DNA from 3 places in the Sporolactobacillus sp. PKPK-6 genome. Region 3 is predicted to be linked to each of the others. Evidence: riboswitches for the same ligand, from Rfam matches in the RefSeq annotation. Region 3 holds a riboswitch; each other region holds the start of a gene.
What was found. A riboswitch is a leader RNA that binds a small molecule or an ion and turns the genes downstream of it on or off. The one in region 3 is predicted to bind S-adenosylmethionine.

Region 1: linked by a shared signal. The riboswitch ahead of AC1MBV_RS15260 (hypothetical protein) and the one ahead of AC1MBV_RS16590 (PLP-dependent transferase) in region 3 are both predicted to bind S-adenosylmethionine.
Region 2: linked by a shared signal. The riboswitch ahead of AC1MBV_RS03970 (vitamin B12 independent methionine synthase) and the one ahead of AC1MBV_RS16590 (PLP-dependent transferase) in region 3 are both predicted to bind S-adenosylmethionine.

The regions. Positions count from the first base shown of each region.
Region 1 is NZ_JBWXPA010000002.1:902,563-909,716, reverse strand. Features, by position in the region: gene AC1MBV_RS15265 (ABC transporter substrate-binding protein) at 1-677, opposite strand, end outside; SAM riboswitch class I at 1,929-2,027, shown strand; gene AC1MBV_RS15260 (hypothetical protein) at 2,159-2,377, shown strand; gene AC1MBV_RS15255 (trans-sulfuration enzyme family protein) at 2,343-3,485, shown strand; gene AC1MBV_RS15250 (GNAT family N-acetyltransferase) at 3,503-3,919, shown strand; gene AC1MBV_RS15245 (Ldh family oxidoreductase) at 3,931-5,007, shown strand; gene AC1MBV_RS15240 (O-acetylhomoserine aminocarboxypropyltransferase/cysteine synthase family protein) at 5,050-6,360, shown strand; gene AC1MBV_RS15235 (iron-containing alcohol dehydrogenase family protein) at 6,377-7,154, shown strand, end outside.
Region 2 is NZ_JBWXPA010000001.1:823,285-830,438, reverse strand. Features, by position in the region: gene AC1MBV_RS03980 (LytS/YhcK type 5TM receptor domain-containing protein) at 1-667, shown strand, start outside; gene AC1MBV_RS03975 (LytR/AlgR family response regulator transcription factor) at 667-1,434, shown strand; gene AC1MBV_RS03970 (vitamin B12 independent methionine synthase) at 1,639-2,769, opposite strand; SAM riboswitch class I at 2,925-3,030, opposite strand; gene AC1MBV_RS03965 (helix-turn-helix domain-containing protein) at 3,110-5,167, opposite strand; gene AC1MBV_RS03960 (ABC transporter substrate-binding protein) at 5,383-7,008, shown strand; gene AC1MBV_RS03955 (M20 family metallopeptidase) at 7,075-7,154, shown strand, end outside.
Region 3 is NZ_JBWXPA010000003.1:101,244-108,397, forward strand. Features, by position in the region: gene AC1MBV_RS16580 (bifunctional homocysteine S-methyltransferase/methylenetetrahydrofolate reductase) at 1-881, opposite strand, end outside; gene metC (cystathionine beta-lyase) at 881-2,068, opposite strand; gene AC1MBV_RS16590 (PLP-dependent transferase) at 2,061-3,182, opposite strand; SAM riboswitch class I at 3,314-3,430, opposite strand; gene AC1MBV_RS16595 (hypothetical protein) at 3,466-3,597, opposite strand; gene AC1MBV_RS16600 (MurR/RpiR family transcriptional regulator) at 3,581-4,414, opposite strand; gene AC1MBV_RS16605 (DUF8171 family membrane protein) at 4,597-5,457, shown strand; gene AC1MBV_RS16610 (ABC transporter ATP-binding protein) at 5,450-7,154, shown strand, end outside; gene AC1MBV_RS16615 (energy-coupling factor transporter transmembrane component T family protein) at 7,138-7,154, shown strand, end outside.

The sequences.
Region 1 (7,154 bases), on a different contig from region 3:
CTAGCTAGTGATGTAAAGCCATAGTTCTTAATAGCGATTTGTGTATCCGGATCGCCTACAGCAATCGCGTCTACTTGCCCTTTACTAAGGACGATTGGCAAGCTGGCCGAATCATATTGAATAAATTGTACGTCTGAGTTTTTGGTCGATACATTTAATCCGTTGTAAGAAAGGACGCGTTTTGCAAACGTTGCCGGACTGCCGGCTACCGTACCCACACCAATTTTCTTGCCTTTAAGATCTTTGATCGACTTAATTTTAGAATTCTTACCTACTAAGATCTGGAGACAACCTGTATGCAAACCGGTTGTAATCTTTAGCTCTGCACCGTTCGTCAGTGGTTGCACAACGCTGGCAAGGAGCGAATTCGTCGCGTCAACTTTTCCGGCTGTTAGGGCTTCAGTACCTGACAAGTCTCCGATTTTGACATTCTTATATTTGACGCCGTATTTCTTGAAAATCCCTTTCTCAATCGCAATTTGCTGTGGTGCTTCGCATAAGCCTGATGAGTCTGCGAGTTTTAATACATAATTGTCATCTTTTGCAGTAGCTGAACTTTTGTTCTTGTTCACTGTAATTTGGTTAATGGAAACCACAGTTGCAAGTACCACAATAATAACCACAGCAACTGAAAGAATCCATTTGACTAAGCGGCTTGCTTTTCTTTTTTTCGCCATGTTGATTGCTTCCCCCTCTAAGTAGAGCAAATTCAATTTACTTAAATCAAACCCTCAAATGTTTAGGTAAAGATTAGTTTTTATTAATTTAACTAAACAGCCCTATTTACTTGGTATTAAACTTAAAAAAAAACAACTCGTAAATGCACACCAATCAAGTTCAGTGTCTGCAAAATTCGTATTCTTGTGCAAAACCTCTTTTCTTTGATTAAGGGATTAACCAGATACGCAGTATTGCGGCCGCAATAAATCGCATGAAGAAGGTGCTGACAAGACCTATTGATCTGCTGCGATTCTCACTGCGAAACCGTTCATTGCCGATCATTAACGTCTTAATGATTAGCAGCTGATGAACGGCTTACTTTGTTGATGGTAAATTTAAACCATTCGATTATCCTTGTCAACCCCCAAAAAAATTTTGTTTGATTCCTATCCTGGTGAAGATTTAAAGTACAAAAACGGGATTATTTTATTGAGAAATGTCCCTACACCTATAATCGCAAGGCTCCGTTCAGCTTCTCTGACAAGCAAAGAACGTTTTTGATTTTGCCCCGCCGGTAAGTGCCCAATCTGAAAAATAGACGGAAAAATTCCGCTTATTTAGAAAATGATCGAAAAAATAGCTGAAATAGACGGAGAAATTCCCCTTATCCGAATCGATAAACGTGAAAATGAAGGGTTTTGCTTTGAATAAGCGGAAAAATTACCCTTATTTACCGGCGAAACATGTTCAGGGTGCATATAAGCGGAAAATCTCCGCTTATTTTACTCGTTACTTAATTAAGGACCAGAATGCGTTATGAAATTGAAATGTTTGTTCAAGCAAGGGGTTGATGATTAAAAACCACATTTGGAGCAAAGGAACTTTTGCTAACTGTAAAGGAGCTTTCGAAAAAGGAACTTTCGCTAAATACGCATACGTCCTGTATGCAACGCGAAAGCCATCACATCGTGTGAAAGTACGTCCTTTATGCAACGCGAAAGTCACTGCATCCTGTGGTAGTAAGAACCGGGAATTTTTTGCCCGTTTTTTCTTAAGCAGAAGATGAGAAGCAGATCTATGCGATTGGTCAAGAAGTCATACGTGTGAACATCTGCCGGTTTGATTTCTTGCATCAAACATTCAGAAAAGCATTGACATAATAAATTTAAAATATTATATTACCTAGTAAACACATGCGAATTGTTTCAGCGGTGACGCGTGCATCAGTTTTATCACCTAAACGTTCTTTTCAAAATTAAATAGTAAACTTCTTATCAAGAGTGGCGGAGGGACTGGCCCAATGAAACCCGACAACCAGCACACAGTGTATGGTGTTAATTCCAGCAGTTTAAACTGAGAGATAAGAGAACCGACGCATCATGTTTTCTTATCTATTCTCATAAGAAAGCATTTTTTTATTGCCTTTTTTAGCTTAGTTGCCGCAAATGACGCGCTGGGCAAAAGTCTCGGACTAAAGCTTATAGGAGGTTGATCATTGATGAGTATAGCGAAAATCAATTTTGTTCAATTAATTCAATCGCTTATGTGGGAGCCGATTTATCTGCCCTGGGAGTGCGAAGCATTCAGCAATGCAGCCGTACCTGTGGCGCATACTAAGAACGCATTTAAAAACATTCAGTTTTCAAAGACAAAGGCAATGAACTGCGAGGAGGATGAATACAGTGAAACTAGATTCATTGATTGTAAAAGGGATTGATGCGAAAGACAATCCTAATCATGCAGTGGTACCGCCGATTTTTCTAGCAACAACTTATGTTCAAGAGGATCTGCATGGTTTTCAGTCCTTTGCCTATGCACGAGGCGGGAATCCGACACGAAATAATCTCGAAACCTTGTTTTCTAAAATTGAACAGGCGAGTTATTCCTATGCGTTTGCATCAGGAATGGCGGCGGTGTCCGCCGTTTTCAGCCTGTTTCAGTCCGGTGATAAAATTCTGCTGAACAACAATGTGTACGGTGGAACCTATCGCTATGCCAGCAATCTTTTTAAGGATCGAGGCATCGCTTATGAATTGGTGCACGATTTTAATGAACTGAGGGCAGAGGATTTAGATGATGATGTGGCGGCACTCTATATTGAGACGCCGTCGAATCCGCTGCTGCGTGTTGCCGATATTCAGCGGCTAGCAACGATCGCGCATGAGAAAGGCAAGTTGCTGATTGTTGATAATACATTTTTAACTGCCTATTATCAAAATCCACTCGCTCTTGGCGCAGATCTCGTTCTTTATTCCGCAACGAAATATCTGAGCGGTCACGCTGATGTCATTGCCGGTCTTGTGGCAACGAATCAAGAGGATATTGCGCAAAAGCTTAAATTTCTGCAGAATACACTCGGTGGAATCCTGAGTCCGACCGATTCCTATGCACTGATTCGAGGAATCAAGACATTGAGTGTGCGTTTGGATCGCCAAGAGGCGAATACGGATAAGATTATCGATTTTTTCAGCACTCATCCCGGCATTGAACGCCTGTACTATCCCGGATCGTACTCGCAGGAGGAAAAAGAAATTCAGCAGCGTCAGGCATCGGGTCATGGGTCCGTTCTTTCCATTCGGCTTGCATCGAATTATGATCAGGATCAATTTGTGGCGGCACTCTCATTGTTTGATCTGGCCGTCAGTCTTGGCGGGGTTGAAAGCCTGATTTGTCAGCCGGCAACAATGACGCATGAATCCTTTGATGAAAAACTTCAGGAGAAAATCGGCATCACAAAAGGTCTGCTTCGCTTAGCAATCGGCATTGAAAATGCAGATGATCTGCTGGAGGATCTGGCGCGCGCACTGAAAAAAGCAAAAAGATAACTTGGAGTTGAAAAGATATGGAGATTCGCAAGATGGTTCCTGAGGATTATGAAGGCGCTTATGATCTATGGACACGGGTGCCCGGCATGAATCTAGCATCCTTAGATAACAGCTACGCCGGAATTGCCCGGATCATTCGCAAGAATCCGGAAACCTGTTTCGTCGCTGCCGATAACGATCGGGTCATCGGAACGATACTCGGCGGAACCGATGGACGCAAGGGATTCATCTACCATACGGCAGTTGATCCGGACCAGCAGGGAAAAGGAATCGGTACACGTTTAATTGACCGAGTCTGTACGAGTTTTAAAAAAGAACAGATTACGAAGATTGGTTTGTTCGTGGTGCTTGATAATGAGGAAGGCAAGCAGTTTTGGAGCAAAAAGGGTTGGAATTTTAGGCAAGACATCGTGTATCTCGATCGGGATTTGTGAGGTAAGCGAAGATGGGAAATCGATACGATTATCAGAGCATCGAGCAATGGGTGAAAAGTATATACAAGGCGTACGGTTTTTCAGAAGAGAGCAGTTCAATCATTGCCGAATCCATTGTGACCACTGATCTGTTCGGTATTGAATCACATGGTGTGCAGCGTTTGGCGATGTACGACCGAAAGATCGCTGCCGGTGACATTAAAGTCGGCGCAATTCCTGAGGTTATTTGGGAAACGCCGGTGAGCGCGGTAATGGACGGACACAAGAGTATGGGGCAGCTCGTGGCGGGAACAGCGATGAGTCTTGCGATTGAAAAAGCAGAACAGAGCGGCATTGGTATTGACTCGGTTCGCAATTCGAATCATTATGGAATGGCCGGCTATTACGCTAAAATGGCGAGCGATAAAGGAATGCTGGGAATTTCCGCAACGAATTCCAATCCTTTTTTGATACCGACTCATGCGATGCAGCCGTTTCTTGGCAGTAATCCGCTTGCTTTTTCAATGCCTGCCGAGCCCCATGATTTTCTTTTTGATGCAGCTACAACAGTCGTATCGCTTGGGAAAATCGAAATGTATGCCAAACAGGGAAAGACGATTCCTGGAGCGTGGGCAGTTGATGAACGCAATGAAATCAGCAAAGATGCGAAAAAGTTGAGGGGAAATTTGTCGAAGCATCCAAAAATAGGGGGAATGCTTCCTGTAGGAGGACGCGGAGAAGAAAATGGCGGATACAAAGGATTTGGCCATTCTTTAATTGTAGAAATTTTAACGTCGATTCTGTCGCAAGGACATCTTTCTGCTGATCTGGGCAGTGGCAAGACAAAGGGAATCAGTCACTTTTTTACTGCGATCGATCTTCGTTTGTTTGGTGATCCAAGCGATATTTCAGAAGCATTATCTGCTATGCTTGAACGCATTCGGAACCTTCCAACTGAACCTGGGAAGAAGATTTACATACATGGCGACAAAGAAGCTGCTGCGTTTGAAGACCGCCTGAAAAATGGGATTCCCATCGATCCTGAAACACTGAAAGAAATGGCTGAAGTCTCAGAACGATTGCATATTCCCTATCAGTCATATCTCTAATTTGTACATGGGAATTTTTTGAATGAGAAATGGGGACTAGAGATGACGGAGAAATCGGAGAAACGATTTGATACTTTGAAAATACATGCGGGGTACGATCCGAAACAACATAATTATGCATCACAAGTACCGATCTATCAGACGGTTGCCTTTGGCTTTGGCGATCCGGAGCGTGCAGAACGGCTGGTCAACCTTAAAGAAAAAGGCTTCAGCTATACGCGAATCGGCAATCCGACGACTGCTGTTCTTGAACAAAGAATCGCTGATCTGGACGGTGCCGCAGAAGCGGTGGCGGTCGGATCAGGTATGGCGGCCGTTTCCTATACATTGTTAAATCTAGCCGAAGGCGGTGGTCGAATTATCGCCGCAGCAAATATTTATGGATCAAGCTTTGATGAATTTCGAACCCTGTTTCCTAAATTCGGGATTGTTTTTGACTTCATCGATGATATTAATGACCTAGAATGTGTTGAAGCAGTGATCAAAGATGATACGAAAGCAATTTTTGCAGAAAGCGTCACGAATCCGGATACAACGGTGACGAACGTAGAGGCACTGGCAAAACTGGCTCATCGACATGGTATTCCACTGGTTATTGACAATACGTTTCCGACCCCGTATCTCTTTAACCCAATCCGATATGGTGCGGACATCGTCGTCTATTCATCGACAAAAGGAATCAGCGGACACGGAGAAGTTGTTTCAGGATTAATTGTTGACGCTGGAACCTTTGATTATGGGAACGGCAAGTTTAAACAATTTGAGGAAAAAGAATTTGTTCTGGGAAATGAAGACGAGCATGTGGAGCGGAGCTTTATTGAGGCGTTTGGTTCGAACGCATTTGCAGCACGGATCAGGGTTAAGTACCTTCGCTTGCTCGGTGCTGTATTGAGCCCTTTTGAAGCTTATTTAGTTCTCTTAGGTATTGAAACATTGTCCGAACGGCTAGCTAAGCAAGTGAACAGTGCGAAGAAGATTGCCCGGTACCTTGCAGACAATCCCCATGTTAAAGCAGTACACTATTCTGGATTGGCAGAGCATCCGCAGCACGAATTGGTGAACCGATACTTTCCACATGGAGTTGGGGCAATTTTTGCGTTTGAGATTGAAGGAACCGAAGCACAGGCAAAAAAGGTTCTGAGTTCTGTAAACATTTTCAGCTATTTGCCAAATGTGGGAGATGCGCGTTCATTGATTGTTAATCCCGGCCGAACCACGCATCGCGAAATTCCTTCATTAAATCGTGAAAAAACCGGGCTGAGCAACACGCTAATCCGCCTCTCGATCGGTTTGGAAGATGCGGATGACCTGATTGACGATCTGGAACAGGCGATTTATAAAGCATATGAATAAGAATGGGGTGGGGAAAATGGATTTAGGAAAAATCGTCAGAGGCGGTCCAAGTCAGTATCTGTGTACAGAGGATGCCATCAGCCAACTGGATGAACTTGTTTCTCCTTTTTCGTCTGTTCATATTGTTACGGGTGAACAATCATTTTCAGCTTTTCAAAAGGTCTATAAAAAGGAAGTCAAGTGGCCGGTTCATCGCTATGACGGAACATCCAGTCATGAAGATATGGACCGTTTGACGAGTGAGATCGGGCAGGCAGATTTAATTATCGGGATCGGCGGCGGACGTGTATTAGATACGGCTAAGGGTGTCAATCATCGGCTCCGTTCTCAATACATCTGTATCCCAACGGTTCTTGGTACATGCTCCGCGTATACGCCGCTTGCCATCATTTATAATCAGCAGCACGAGCATATCGGCCGCGATCATTTTCAAGAATCCGCTTATGCGGTGCTGGTCGATTTGTCTCTACTGATTGACTCTCCGAAAGACTACTACATTGCCGGTATAGGGGATACGTTAGCGAAATGGTATGAGGCGGAAGCGATACCGAAAGATGAGAGCCAGCAGATCGATCCCTTTGTATCACTGGGACTCACTGCGGCCCTGCAAACGAAAAAACTGCTGCTCCGGTATTCGGAGGAAGCAGTGGTAAGCCTGGAACACCATCAGCTCAGCCCTGCTTTCCGTATTGTATCAGATGTGATTGTCGGTCTTTCCGGAACAGTTGGCAGCTTTGCTCGAGATTATGGCCGTGCTTCCGGTGCCCATGCAGTCCATAATGCAATGAGCAAGA
Region 2 (7,154 bases), on a different contig from region 3:
ACTCGCGATCGGACTCTCGCAAATGATCTCAACTTTATTGGAGATCTCTCGAATGGAACAAATAAAAGAGGCAGCAAGCAAGGCGGAGCTGCGGGCCTTGCAGTCAAAAATTAATCCGCATTTTCTCTTCAACGCACTCAATACGATTGCGTCTCTGACGCGCAGAGATCCGGGAAAAGCGCGTGAATTGATTATTCATTTATCCAGATATATGCGTTCAAATATTGAACGCACGGACGAATTGATTGATATGGATGAGGCAATTCAGCAGGTGAAAGACTATGTCGAAATCGAGCGTGCGCGATTCGGTCACCGACTGGAAGTAGCCTATGATTTGGATCCGGTCGATTTAAAAATTCCCAGCCTTCTAATACAGCCGCTCGTGGAAAATGCGATTAAGCATGGAGCACTGAAAGCAGGCGGACAAGGCAAGGTCACGATAAGCGTCGAGGCATTGAGCCATTGTGTTCGTATTCATGTGAGGGATAATGGACCGGGCATTGATCAGGCAACGATTGATCATTTGTATCAAGACCAAATGCCGGCAAAGAAAATCGGTTTGCTAAATGTTCATCAGCGCGTAAAATTAATTTATGGGAACGGTTTGATCATTCATCATTTGACACCGGGAACTGATGTTTATTTCGACATTAAGAAGGTGGGTTAATGAAAGCAATTATTGTTGAGGATGAACAATTAGCGCGTGATGAACTTGAATTTTTAATCAAAACATACAGTTCGATTGAAATTACAGACAGCTTTGAAGATGGTCTTGATGTATTGAGATTTTTACAAGAAAACGAGACCGATGCGATTTTTTTAGATATCAATATTCCGTCTCTTGACGGTATGCTTTTGGCGAGCAACATCAGCAAATTCAAACGGAAGCCGTATATTATCTTCACTACGGCCTATAAAGAGCACGCGGCAAAGGCGTTTGAACTAGAGGCTTTCGATTATATTTTAAAACCCTATGATGAAAAGCGGATCGCGCCAATGCTTGCTAAACTAGAGGCTGCCTTTCAGCGTGATCATGGATTGACAGGTGAGACGGCTGATCACCGCGAGCAAGCAGCAGCTGAGGACGAAACGATCCGTTCGCGGCGAATCAATCTGCGTCATGATGAAAAAATTATTGTCAAAGATGTTGATGACATCTATTATGCCGAAGCAAGTGAAAAGGTGACGCTGGTGTATACCAATGATCAGCAGTATACGATGCCAATGAGCCTGTCCGAATTTCAGGCGATGCTGCCTCAGAAGTTGTTCTTTCGCTGTCACAGGTCTTATTCAGTCAATCTTTCCAAAATACGTGAAATTGTTCCGTGGTTTAATCAGACCTATATCGTACGTTTGAATGATCTTAAAGCTGAAATTCCGGTCAGCAGAAGCAAAGTGAAGGAGTTTCGGCAGCGGATGCATTTGGATACGTAATTTTTTTGCGCCTAGACTTTGTTGAACCTTTTGCCGTAAAAGAAGTTACTGAGTCTGTAATTCAAGATAACGATAAACTGAAAAAAACACAGGAAAACGTGTTAAAGAATTCTGTGATAAACAAACCGCTCAGTCGGAATAGGACTGAGCGGTTTGTGATTTAATAAAGACATGTTTGTAAATAAGTCGGTTTTGATAATGGTGTTAATCGACGTTGTTCCAGATCTTTTTTGCGGTAGTGACGACGAGATCTATTTTTGCCCATTGCTGTGCTTCCGTGAGCTTATTTCCTTCTTCGGTCGATGCGAAGCCGCATTGTGTGGACAAACAGAGATTTTTTAATGGAACATACGCTGTTGCTTCTTCAATTCGTTTCTGAAGGCCGTCAACAGATTCCAGTTCGGGAAATTTAGAGGTTACAAGACCAAGGACGACTTTTTTACTGGAGCCTTCTTTGAAAATCTCTCCGAGCGGAGCAAAGTCGCCGGAACGCTCGTTGTCGTATTCGAGAAAATAACCGTCGAGATTAAGTTGAGCAAGGTATTTTGCAACCGGTCCATAACCGCCGGAGAACAGGAATGTAGACTGGAAATTTCCGCGGCAAATATGGGTCGTCACGGTCAGATCTTCAGGAAGTCCCGCTAAAGCCTTGTTAATTACGGTTACACTGTCTTCGGCAATTTGTTCATATTTTGCCTTCTCCTCAGCATTCTTGGCATTAATAATCTGATCGATCAGAAATGCCCAGGTTGTATCGTCAAGTTGAAGATAACGACAGCCAAGATCATAGAATCGCTGAATCGTTTGATGATAAGCAAGACCCAAATCTGTCAAGAATTCTTCATGTGAGTCGTAAAAATGAACGGCTTCGTCACTGCGATGGTCACGGAAATAGAGAGTCGGGCTGGGGATCGTTTGCTTGACTAGAATGCCTTCCGGTACGATGCTCTGCATAAATTTAAATGCTTCAAAAAAAGGATGTTCCGGATTATAGGAAACCTTGCCAACGAAGCGCACGTTTGTATCGCGTGTTTTTGCCCCTTTGAATTTATAACTTGCATTTTGGGCATAGCTTTCGACACCGTTTAATGCGGCGAGAAAGTCGAGATGCCACCAGCTGCGGCGGAATTCACCATCTGTGACGGCCTTCAATCCCAATTGGATTTGCTTCTCAACGATTTTTTTTATCTCTTCGTTTTCTACTTGAGTTAATGCTGCCTTGTCAATTTCTCCTGAGTCAAATTTCTCCCGAGCGATTTTCAATTCGGCCGGACGTAAAAAGCTTCCTACTTGATCAAATCTGAATGGTGCTTGTTTTGCAGTGGTTACGGTCACTTCTGTTTCCTCCTCAATATCATTTCCTGGTTTAATGGTTCTTTCACAACTGCCTAATTGGTGGTAACGGTCTGTCCGGAGAGATTCCATTGACTCAGCGTTTTTTATACAAAAAAGCCTTCTTCAGGGAGAAGAAGGCTGCGCGTTCAAGTCTCTTCTTATCCCTCCGGCACATCTTGCCAGCTGGGATTAGCACCTTGTCGTGAAACGACGGTTGCTGAAGTGTCATCGGGCCAGTCCCTCAACTTCTCTAGATAAGAAATTATCGTTAAATTATTCGATTGATTTGTAGTTTACGACAAAACGAGATAAAATTCAAGGGCTTTTAATAAGTCTAAGCTCAATGAATATCCTGGTCGTGTAAATTTGTATATCGGAGCAAGTAGCAGGCCAGCTGAAGTTTTAGCACATTTGTATGGTCGGAGAATGAGAGTGATAAAAGCTCTTCTATTTTTTTTAGTCTCTGATACATAGTATTAATATGAATATGAAGCTTTTTTGAAGCAGCAGATACAGATAAATTCGATTCCATATAAACGATTAATGTTTCTTCTAATTGATGATCCTGATGATTATTTGTCTTTAAAGGTCCGAATACTTCATCAATAAATGTGTCGATTTCTTCAATTGGCTGATACATAAATAGACGGTTAACCCCAATATCTCTGTACGCCATCGTTCCCGTTTGATTTGTTGATACTAAGTAGGCAAGTGATTTTTCAGCCTCGTGATAACTTTTCTCAATTTTTTCGATGGTAGCGTAGCATGTACCTATTCCAATACGTAATGACAGCAGATGATCTTGATGCCAGTAATTCAATAGCAATTGTATCTTTTTTATCAAAAACGTCTGATCTTTCTGGCTTTTTAGTGTGAACAATACAATGATCTTTGCGTTATATCCATAGATCACAGCAATTCGATCCTGAAAACTTAATTTGATCTCTGATATGAGTTTATATATTTGCACATTAATGACCTGAACATCGGTATTTAACTGAATAATCATTGCCTGAAAGTTTGCGTGGCGACTTATTCCTAATTCGCTCGCTTTTTCATGCAGAAGAGTATTCCTTTTGCAGTTTAAGAAAGAGAAAAAGAGATCATGCGTTTTTTTATAATAAAAATCGACGACCGCTTGTTTTCTTATCATTTCCAATGCAATGATTGAGCTGCTTTGTTCTACAGATACCCTGCAGTAATCTAGAAATGCCGTTTCGTCGACTTTAACCATGATGATGCCTAAACAGGAATGATTGGCTATAATTGGCTGAATATAATACGAGACCGTTTGATCGAACAAAAATTGAAATTGAGGCTTTCTTAAATGGCTGAATGTCTTGATCATTTGGTCGGTTTGGTCCCAACTATCTTTTCTTAGCCGACAAAAATAATTTGTATGATCGCTAAAATCGATAATCATAATTGGCAGATTAATGAGTTCACTCAATTTATCTGCAATATTTTGAATTCCTTTGCTTTCCAATGAAAGTTCCATAAATGTTTTATGAATTTTTGATTGTGTGACAAGTAACTGGTTTTGTTTTTGTAAATTACTGTAGAGCTGTTGGTTAGCAAGGACAATCGAAACTTGATCAGAAAATCCTTCGAGTAATTTCTTGTCATAATCGGTGAGCATTGGATGGTGTCCACTTTGATAAATGATTAAAACGCCTATCGTTTCTTTTGCAACGGAAATAGGAACGGTTATTACCGATTTCATATTCTTGAAATTATAGGATTTAAATAATTCCTGCATATTTTGGTCAGTCATTGTTACAGAGGCATGTTCAATATTTGCATAACCAGTGTAGATTCGTGATCGACGATCAAGAAATGTACTGCCAACAATTCCTTCGCCAGGCTTCATTTTCATTTTAAGTAAATTTTCATTCGGTCCGCCTGTCCATGCTTTTGCTTTCAGCCGCTTTTCTTTCGCATCAAACATCCATAATATGCCAACATTAGCAACCGGAATAACTGAAAGCGCATTTTCTAGAATCTTGGTCAGGAGTTTACTTTGATTTTTCAAGTCGGAAATATCTTGAACACTTTTTAGAATGATATCTAGTGTATAGTGCTGACGATAGAAAGCGACCAGTGAATAAAATAGATTGAAAAGCCGACGGAGTTCATCACTGTCAGGTTTCTTTTCATTGAAAATACGAAAAACAATCTGCCCAATTGAGGGAAAATTTAAATAGATGTCCTGTTTCGATTGAAATCGGGAAATGATGTAACTTTCTCTTTCTTTAAAAAAAACAGATTTCGGTGCTTGTGATGATGAAGAGGAAGGCGTAAGCAGGTTGAATTCCGATTGATTCAAACGAATCCAAATTTCATAATCACTTGCGTATAACGATGCAAGTGAGTCCTGAATATTGGCTAAAATGTTCAATGATTGCACCGCCTTTATGTGAAATTTTATATTCTACTAGAATTATTTGTGGAATAGTTCACATTGTTATTATACCTTACATCAGTTAAAGTTTTAATTATTAAATTAATCTAATTTTTTCGACGCCTTAATAGCTAGATTAATTGGAGATTATTAGCTTTATTCGACCATGAAGTAAACTAATTGGAGGAAGTGATTTATTAATGGCCCAATCAATGAAACAATCAATGAAACAATCAATCAAATTTTTAACAGCTGTATTACTGACTATGACTTTATTATTTCTCGGAGCTTGCGGGACATCATCGTCCAACACCAGCACTGTCAAAAATTCGATTTATTTAGGGCTGGTCAATCCACCAGCCGGTTTTAATCCCATTAACAATGGTGATATGGCGGGACAATTTGCTGTAGGTGTCATGTTTGACCCGTTCCTTGATATGACTTCACCGCTAAAATTTGAACCTAAATTGGCTGAATCAATAACCACAAAAGATAATCAAATCTATACGATTCATTTGAATCCTAAAGCAAAATGGACGGATGGAGAGCCAATTACGGCAGATGATGTTCTTTTTACCTTCAACTTAATTGCTAACCCAAAATCAGAAACAGCAATTGGATTTAATCTCTCTTCTTTAGAGGGCTTAGACAGCAGCGGTAAATTGACAAAGGGACTGTCGGAGATTCCTAATCTAAAAAAAGTTGATGACCACACAGTTTCATTTAAAACCAAAAATCCAATCGATCCGAATTATATTAAAGAAATGATTGGAACGAAAATTTTTACTTTGCCTAAACATGTGCTCAAAGATGTCGCGCCTGAGAAATTAGCAAACAGCAAATATATGACGGCACCTGATGTAACAAGTGGAGCGTACAAATTTGTTAAGTACAGTAAAAATACATTCATTGAGTATCAAGCAAACAACAATTATTATCTTGGAAAACCTAAGATACCTAAGCTATTTATCAAAATCATGCAAGCGTCCAACCTTGCTTCTGAACTTGAAGCGGGATCGATCCAGATGAATGTTGCCGGAGGAGTTGGTGATTTGCCTACTCAGGATGTAGATACGGTTAAAAAAATGAAGACGATTAAGACGAGTGTTGATTCACAGCTGTCAAATTTTCAAACGATGATGTTCAACACGGCAAACATACCAAATGCAAAGGTCCGTCAAGCGCTTGCACATGCAATTGATCGTGAGAAAATTGTGAATAAATTATTGAAGGGGAATGGTAATTTTAATGACGGACCATATACTGAAATGCATCCGTACTACGATAAGAATCTGAAAACACTTGACTATAACCCAGATGAAGCGAAACAAATGTTAAAAGAAGCGGGCTGGGATTTCAATCGGACACTCAATCTCGTTGTACCTATTGGAAATCTTGTTCGTCAGCAGTCAGCTGACTTAATTGTTCAGGATCTTAAGGCTATCGGCGTTAAAGTGAAAGAAACGACCTATGACTTCCCAACAATTATGCAGAAGGGGAAGCAGGGAGACTTTGATCTGCTGCTCATCGGTTTACCGATGACGGTAGATCCGGATACAAATTATTATTACAAGGATAATTCGTACAATTTCATGAAATACACGAATCCGAAATCCGATCAATTGCTTGAACAGGGGAAGAAGGAACCGGTTCCGGAAAAACGAAAAAAGATCTATAGCAAGTTGCAGGCAATTTGGCAGAAGGACATGCCAATGCTGACGCTTTATGCGGTTGATCAGGTCACTGCTGTAAGCAAGGATCTATCTAATGGTGGAATATCTTCATTTTGGCCGGGATCCCTACATGAACTACAAAAATGGCAATACAAGAAACAATAACAACGTAATAAAGGTGTATCAATACAAACTTGAACGAGCTTAGGAATGTTTTTAGGAGGACGTTTTATGAACTTATCAGATGAACTAGCGCAGAGTATTGATGGTGAACGTGCACTATTTAAAAAGATCAGTGATAAAATTTGGGG
Region 3 (7,154 bases):
ACCCTTTTCGACTCTAGGGGTTCAAGCTCTGCAATGCCTTGTTTGAAGGCTTGGATCTGCACCGGTGTCGTGCCGCAGCAGCCGCCGAGCAGCCGAACGCCTTCATTACGAAAATCGGCCGCATATTTTCTGAAATACTCAGGCTCATTTTCATAATGCAGCTTGCCTTCGCGGTAATCAGGAAGACTGCTGTTCGGATATGCAGAAAGAAATGCTTTTTTCGGCAGCGGAATGCCGCGCAGCGCTTCAATCATATGGAATGGACCAAGCCTGCAGTTCGTGCCTACAACGTCTGCGCCGAGTGCTTCCAGTTCCCTTAACGCTTCTGAAAGTGCCATTCCATTTAACAATACGCCCGGCTCCTGCATCGACACATGCGTAATGATCGGCTGATCGGTCATCTTGCGTGCAATCTTCAGCATTTCCCGAAGTTCATCAAAGTCGTAATAAGTCTCAAGTAATAGTCCGTCGACACCTTCATCAAGCAATGCATATGCTTGTTCACTGAATCCTGCGCGAATGTCTTCAATAGCCAGTGATTGCTTTTGGAACCCGCGAATACCGCCGATTGTGCCAAGTACATAGGTTTCCGGTTTTGCCGCTTCCTTAGCCAGCTTCACCGCCGCGCGATTAAAAACAGTGACCTCATGCTTCAGTCCATATCGATCGAGCTTGATTTGATTTGCTCCATAGGTATTCGTCTGGATCACATCGGCGCCTGCATTAATATACGCTTCATGAACATGCTTCACTTCTTCAGCCTGAGAGACATTGAGTTCCTCAAAACATCGGTCAATTCCATACGAGTAAAGCAGCGTGCCCATCGCGCCGTCACCGATCAATATTCGTTTTTTTAATTCATCACGAATCGATTGCTTCATTAATCTACGCTCCTTACGGTCACCTTCTCATGATTTCGCACAAAATCAAGTGCATTACTGAAATCGCGAATAAGATCTTCAGCATCCTCAAGGCCTACTGATAAGCGCAAAAGTCCGCTTCCGATGCCTGCCTTTTCACGCTCTTCCTCATTCAACTCTGCATGCGACATTTTCGGCGGATACGAGAGAATCGATTCCACCGCACCGAGACTGACTGCGAATACGGGCAGCTTTACATGATTGACAAAGGTGCGCGCGGCTGCCTCGTCTTCCAACTCAAACGACAGAACCGCGCCGCCTGAAGCTGCCTGCTCAGCGTGGAGTTTGGATCCGGGGTGATCAGACAGACCTGGATAAAATACGTTGCGGACTTCCGATTGCGTCGTGAAAAATTCGGCGACACGCTGCGCCGAATCCGCTGATTTGCGAATACGGACGTCAAGGGTTTTCAGACCCCTGAGGAGCAGCCAGGAATCCTGAACACCAAGAACGGCACCAAGCGCATTTTGGAGAAAATAGACTTTATCTGCAAGCTCTTCCGTGCGCGCAACGGCAAGACCGGCAACGACATCGCTGTGTCCGGAAATAAACTTCGTCGCACTGTGCAGGACAAGATCCGCCCCAAGTTCGAGCGGTCGCTGGAATACAGGAGTCATGAAGGTGTTATCAACGAAGGTCAAACATCGATGCGCTTTAGCTAGTTTGACAACAGCTCGAATATCCGTCACGGCCAGCGTCGGATTGGACGGTGTTTCCACGTAGATCACCTTTGTATTTGGACGGATTGCCTGCTCTACCTCATCAAGGTTTGTTGTGTCGACAAACGTATGATCAATTCCGAAACGACCGAGGACCTGGGTCAGAATCCGAAAGGTACCTCCATACACATTCTTCGGAACAATGGCGTGATCACCCGCAGAAAGGAGTAAAAATGCCGTAGAAATCGCAGCCATTCCAGACGCGAATGCAAACCCGCGAACGCCGCCTTCCAAGGCAGCAATCGCATCTTCAAGTGCTTCACGCGTTGGATTTCCGGACCGTGTATAGTCATACTTACCATAATGATCAAAGTCCTTTTGATGAAAGGTTGATGATAAATAAACAGGCACATTTGCCGCCCCTGTTTGTGGATCGACAGCAACCGTTTCTTTTATTAGTTTGGTAGAAAAATGAATCGATTCACTCATGTGCGGTCACCTCTTCTTTTAACGTCTGAAATGCTTGATTCAAATCGCTAATCAAATCGTCCGGGTGCTCAATACCGGTCGAAAGACGAAGCAATGAATTAGACAGGCCGTATTCAAGACGCAGAGCTTCGGGAATATCTGCATGAGTCTGCGTTGCCGGATAGGTAATCAGACTTTCAACACCACCGAGACTTTCGGCAAAGGTGATCAAGTGCAGCGATTTGAGAAAAGGTTCGACATAATCCGGCGCGGTTAATTCAAAGCTGACCATTCCGCCTTTGCCTGGATAAAGCACCTTGGTCACAAGCGGCTGCTTCTCGAGATAGGCAACAATCTTGCGTGCGTTCTCCTGATGCTGGCGCATACGCAGGGCGAGCGTTTTCAAGCCACGTATCAGAAGCCACGAATCAAACGGATCAAGAACCACGCCACATGAATTATGATAGAGTCGCAGTTTCTCAGTAACTTTTGTTCGATTTGAGATCACAAGACCTGCAAGCACATCATTATGTCCGGCCAAATATTTTGTTGCACTGTGCACGACAATGTCGGCTCCCTGTTCAATCGGGCGTTGCAGAATCGGTGTGTAAAATGTATTGTCAACGATAAGCAGCAATTCATTTTTTTTCGTAATCTTTGCGATTGCCGATAGATCAACCTCGTGCATCAACGGATTGGTCGGTGTTTCAATGAAAATTGCTTTTGTCTCCGGACAGACAAGATCAGCTAATTCACCCAGATTTTCGCCGTCCCAATAAGAGAATGAGAGATGGTACTGCTTACTCAGAATCTCAAAAAAGCGGAAGGTACCGCCATAGAGATCTCTTGAAGCAATAATATGATCCCCGGAGCTGAATAATGAAAAAGCGAGCTGAATCGCGCTCATTCCTGAGCTGCAGGCAAAGCCCTCCTGACCGCCTTCTATATCGGCAATTGCCTTCTCCAAAATAGATCGTGTCGGATTGCCCGTGCGCGTATAGTCATAGCCTTTTGAGATGCCGATTCCTTCATGTTTATAAGCGGTAGATAGATAAATTGGCGCGTTGACTGCACCCAATTCATCAAAACCATTCCCGATTTGTGTTAATTTTGTTTCTGTCTTATACGATGCCATGTCGCCATTCTCCCTTCAAAACAAATACATTTAAGTTCACCAGATAGATCGTGAGTCGCTTATACAATTCAAAAATAGGTAAAATAAAAAGCCTTCTTCGCAATAAGAAGAAGGCTTGGTTTGCCGGTATCTTCTTATCCCTCAGGCCGCACGCAGCCTGCTGGAATTAGCACCTTGTCGCCATTCGTAAATCAGCGACGGTTGCTGAAGCGTCATCGGGCCAGTCCCTCGGCTTCTCTTGATAAGAATCAAAATGTCTCATTCAGTTGTTGATTAGTGTACACTAGTGCGCCCAATTTTTCAAGGCCTTATTCGCACCGAAAAGCAGCTGTTCAATCCTGACCTGAGCTTTCATTTCCCAGCTGATTGAACGAAAACGCTGCAGCGTCCAGTCACTTTTATCTCGGCAGATCATCCTTATACTTTTTTCTCAAAGCGCTCAATTGATCCAATCTCTGCATATTTTTGTCTTGCTGTTTCTCACTGAGCGACAAGATCAGATTCTCAACCAGGTAAGTCGCTGCAATCATGGAATGGAATTCATCCTTTTCTCCGCGGCTCGCAAATAAAAGAGCGTCGAAGGCGTGGTGCGTCCGAAGCACCGGTTGATCGGTGATGACAATCGTCCGATAGCCTGCCGACGCCCCGTAATCCAGGAGCACGTCGCCTTCCTTCAATATTCGTGAAAAAGCAAAAATCAACACGACGCAGTTTTTGTCAATATGGACCAAATCTTCGAGCAGCTCGCTCCCCCATTTGCGCAGGATAACAACCGTTACGCCAAACCGAGCCAACCGGTAATTCAGCAATTCCGCAAGGCCGATCGATGGTCCCGGAGCATAAATGTAGAGCTTCTTCGCTTCCTGAATCAAAGCAACCGCACGCTCGAAATAAGCCTTGTTGAAATGATTCAACGTCACCTGCAGGAGCTGGACACTCTTATTCAAATGATGAATCTGCAATTTGGTGTGTTCAAGATCGTCAATGGTGTTCATCATTTTTTTTGCCGGCGTAATTTCAAGATCTTCTCTTAATTTCCGCTTGTAATCTTTCAAATTTTTAAACCCAATCATCATCCAAAAACGGGAAACAGAGGCAATGCTCACTCCTGATTCTTTAGCGATTTCTTTTTCAGTCAACAGCATAACTGCTGATTCATTGTGCTGCAGCCATTGGGCAATTTTCAGATGTGTCGGCGAAAGCAGGCTGATATTAATGGGACTGCGACTCATGAGATCACCTTTTTTTGCTTTCATCATAGCATTAGCGTCGCTGATTTCGCAGTTCTATGAAAATAAAATTACATTATTATATAAAATAATAATTTATTTACACTAGATTCACATGATTCCCACGGTTCATTAACAGTGATTTTCTATACTACAAGAGAAGTTAAAATTCAGGAGGGACACCAATGACGCAAATCAAAGAACGCTACACGCTGACCCAGCCCCAGAAAATGATGGTTTTTATCTTGTCGATGTCTTTATACGGATTATCCAACATGATTACCGAACTTGTACCGGAAGTAAATATCGGACCTGTTAATTTCTCAATTGAGTACTTCGCATTTATTCCTTTGACGCTGTGCATCCTGTTCCATCCTTTCTATGCCGCAATCGGCGCATCTGTCGGTGAAGTTATTTTCGGCGAAGTGATGCTCGGTCAGTTCAGCGGTTTCGGAGAAATAGAGAAACTGGTCATCTTCACCTTGGCGATGTATGTTGCCGGAATCATCGTTAACAATCCCAAGAGCCGGGTTCAAGTCGGCATTGCCGCAATGACCGGTGTGATTATTCACCAATTTCTCAATATGATTTCAGATATTACCAAGGTCTGGATCGGCGTCGATGACTTTGAAGCCGTTTCCGGTCTTCCTCAAAGTGTAGTTGCAATCGAGGGCTTCTCATTCCTGAATGACGTGCTGTTCTCGGGGATCCTATTTGCCCTCCTGCCAACGCTCTACCTCGTTCCGCGTTTGTATGGAAAAATCGAACCGCTGCTCGGCATGAAGCCGCGCGATAACAAGACCAAATATCCGATCAGCGGCATCCTTAAACCACGTTTCATCATCATCGGTGTCCTGCTTTCGGCTGTCGCGATGGGATGCGAGTTCCTGTCTGAAGCCGGGATTGATATCTTTGAATGGGAAGCAGAATTTGGAGACACGGCAATTTGGATCAGTCTGGCCGCAGCCGCTGTCGTTGCCCTGATCACCATCATTGTACTTGTTACAGGAAAAAACAAAGCGAAGCGCAGTATGGCCAATGAATGAACTCATTCATGTGGAGAACGTGACCTTTCAATACCCAGGCGCCGAACATCCGGTTTTAAAAAAAATGAACTTATCCGTTGAAAAAGGCGCGTTTCTTGCGGTAATCGGCAGCAACGGAAGTGGAAAATCAACCCTGTGCAAGCTCTTTAACGGGTTGATTCCCCATTTTTACACCGGAGATTTTGAGGGCTCCGTAACTGTAAACGGATTGAATATACTCAACAGCAGCGTCGCCGATCTATCCTGCCATGTCGGCTATGTATTCCAGGACTTTGAAAATCAGCTTGTTCAGGCGCGTGTTTTGGAAGATGCCTCGTTCGCTCCGCTTAATTTCGGCATGGAGGATTACTTGCAGCGTGGTCGCCGGGCACTGGAACTCGTCGGGCTCGCCCATTTGGCGGATGAATTTGTTTGGCAACTGAGCGGCGGACAAAAGCATTTGCTCGCACTCGCCGGCTGTCTGGCAATGAATCCAGACATCATTGTCATCGATGAGCCAACGGCGCAACTGGACCCTTATCATGCCAAAGAGATCTATGAGGTTTTGAAAAAGTTGAATAAACAGTATGGAAAAACAATCATATCGATTGAACACCATACCGAATTTATCGCTGAATACTGCGATACGGTTCTTCTGCTGAATAAGGGATCAGTCATTTGGAAACGGCCGATGCGTCAAGCGCTGTCTGAAGTCGATCTATTAACAGAATTGAACATTTACCCGCCTCAGGCAGCCCAGGCTGCCAGCCGGCTCGGTGCCGATCACGTGCCGATCACCTTAAACGAAGCGGTTGCTTTTTTCAAAGAAATGATTCCGCGAAGCACGCCATCTGTCCCAAAGCCTGAGCCCGTACAGGCTCAGGAAGAGCCGGTCATCCGATTTGATCAGGTCGGCTTTTCTTATAAATCGATGAATAAGAAACAGGCGCAGGTTTTAAAGAATATTAATCTTTCACTATTCAAAGGCGAACAGGTCGCCATTGTCGGCAACAACGGCGCAGGCAAGTCAACCCTGCTTCGGCTGATCACAGGCGTCAAAAAGCCGGAAAGCGGCACGCTCACCGTCCGCTCGCAATCCGTCGCTTCATGCACACCGGAAAAAATGGCGGATCACGTCGCCTACATCTATCAGAATCCTGAGCAGATGTTCATTGACGATTCAGTAAAAAAAGACGTTGCCTTTTTCCCAAAGGCGAGAAAAATCAAGGACTATGAAAACAAAATTGATGAGATTTTGGAGCAGTTCGATTTAGTCGACCTGCAGGACAAAGACAGCCGTCTGATGAGTGGCGGACAACAGCGCCGGGCATCACTTGCAATCGGTGCCGCCATGAATCCGTCGGTCATTCTGCTTGATGAACCGACTGCCAGTCTTGATATGGCAACGCGAAAGCACCTGACACAATTCATCTTGAAATTAAAGGAGCAGATCGATCTTGTCATGATCGCCACCCATGACATGCAGCTTGTCAGCGAATGGGCGACGCGCGTTATTGTGCTCCATCACGGGCAGATCATTTTTGACGGCGGCAAAGAGGAACTCTTTTCAAACCCGGCGCTGATGGATAAAGCCGGACTTGTCCCCCCGCAAATCGTTACGCTCAGTCTCGCATTGAACGTCGATCCGGTTGACTATTCGGTTGATTCCTTTATCAATCGATTTAAGGAGGTGCCAGAAGAATGGCCGCTGCAAAAAG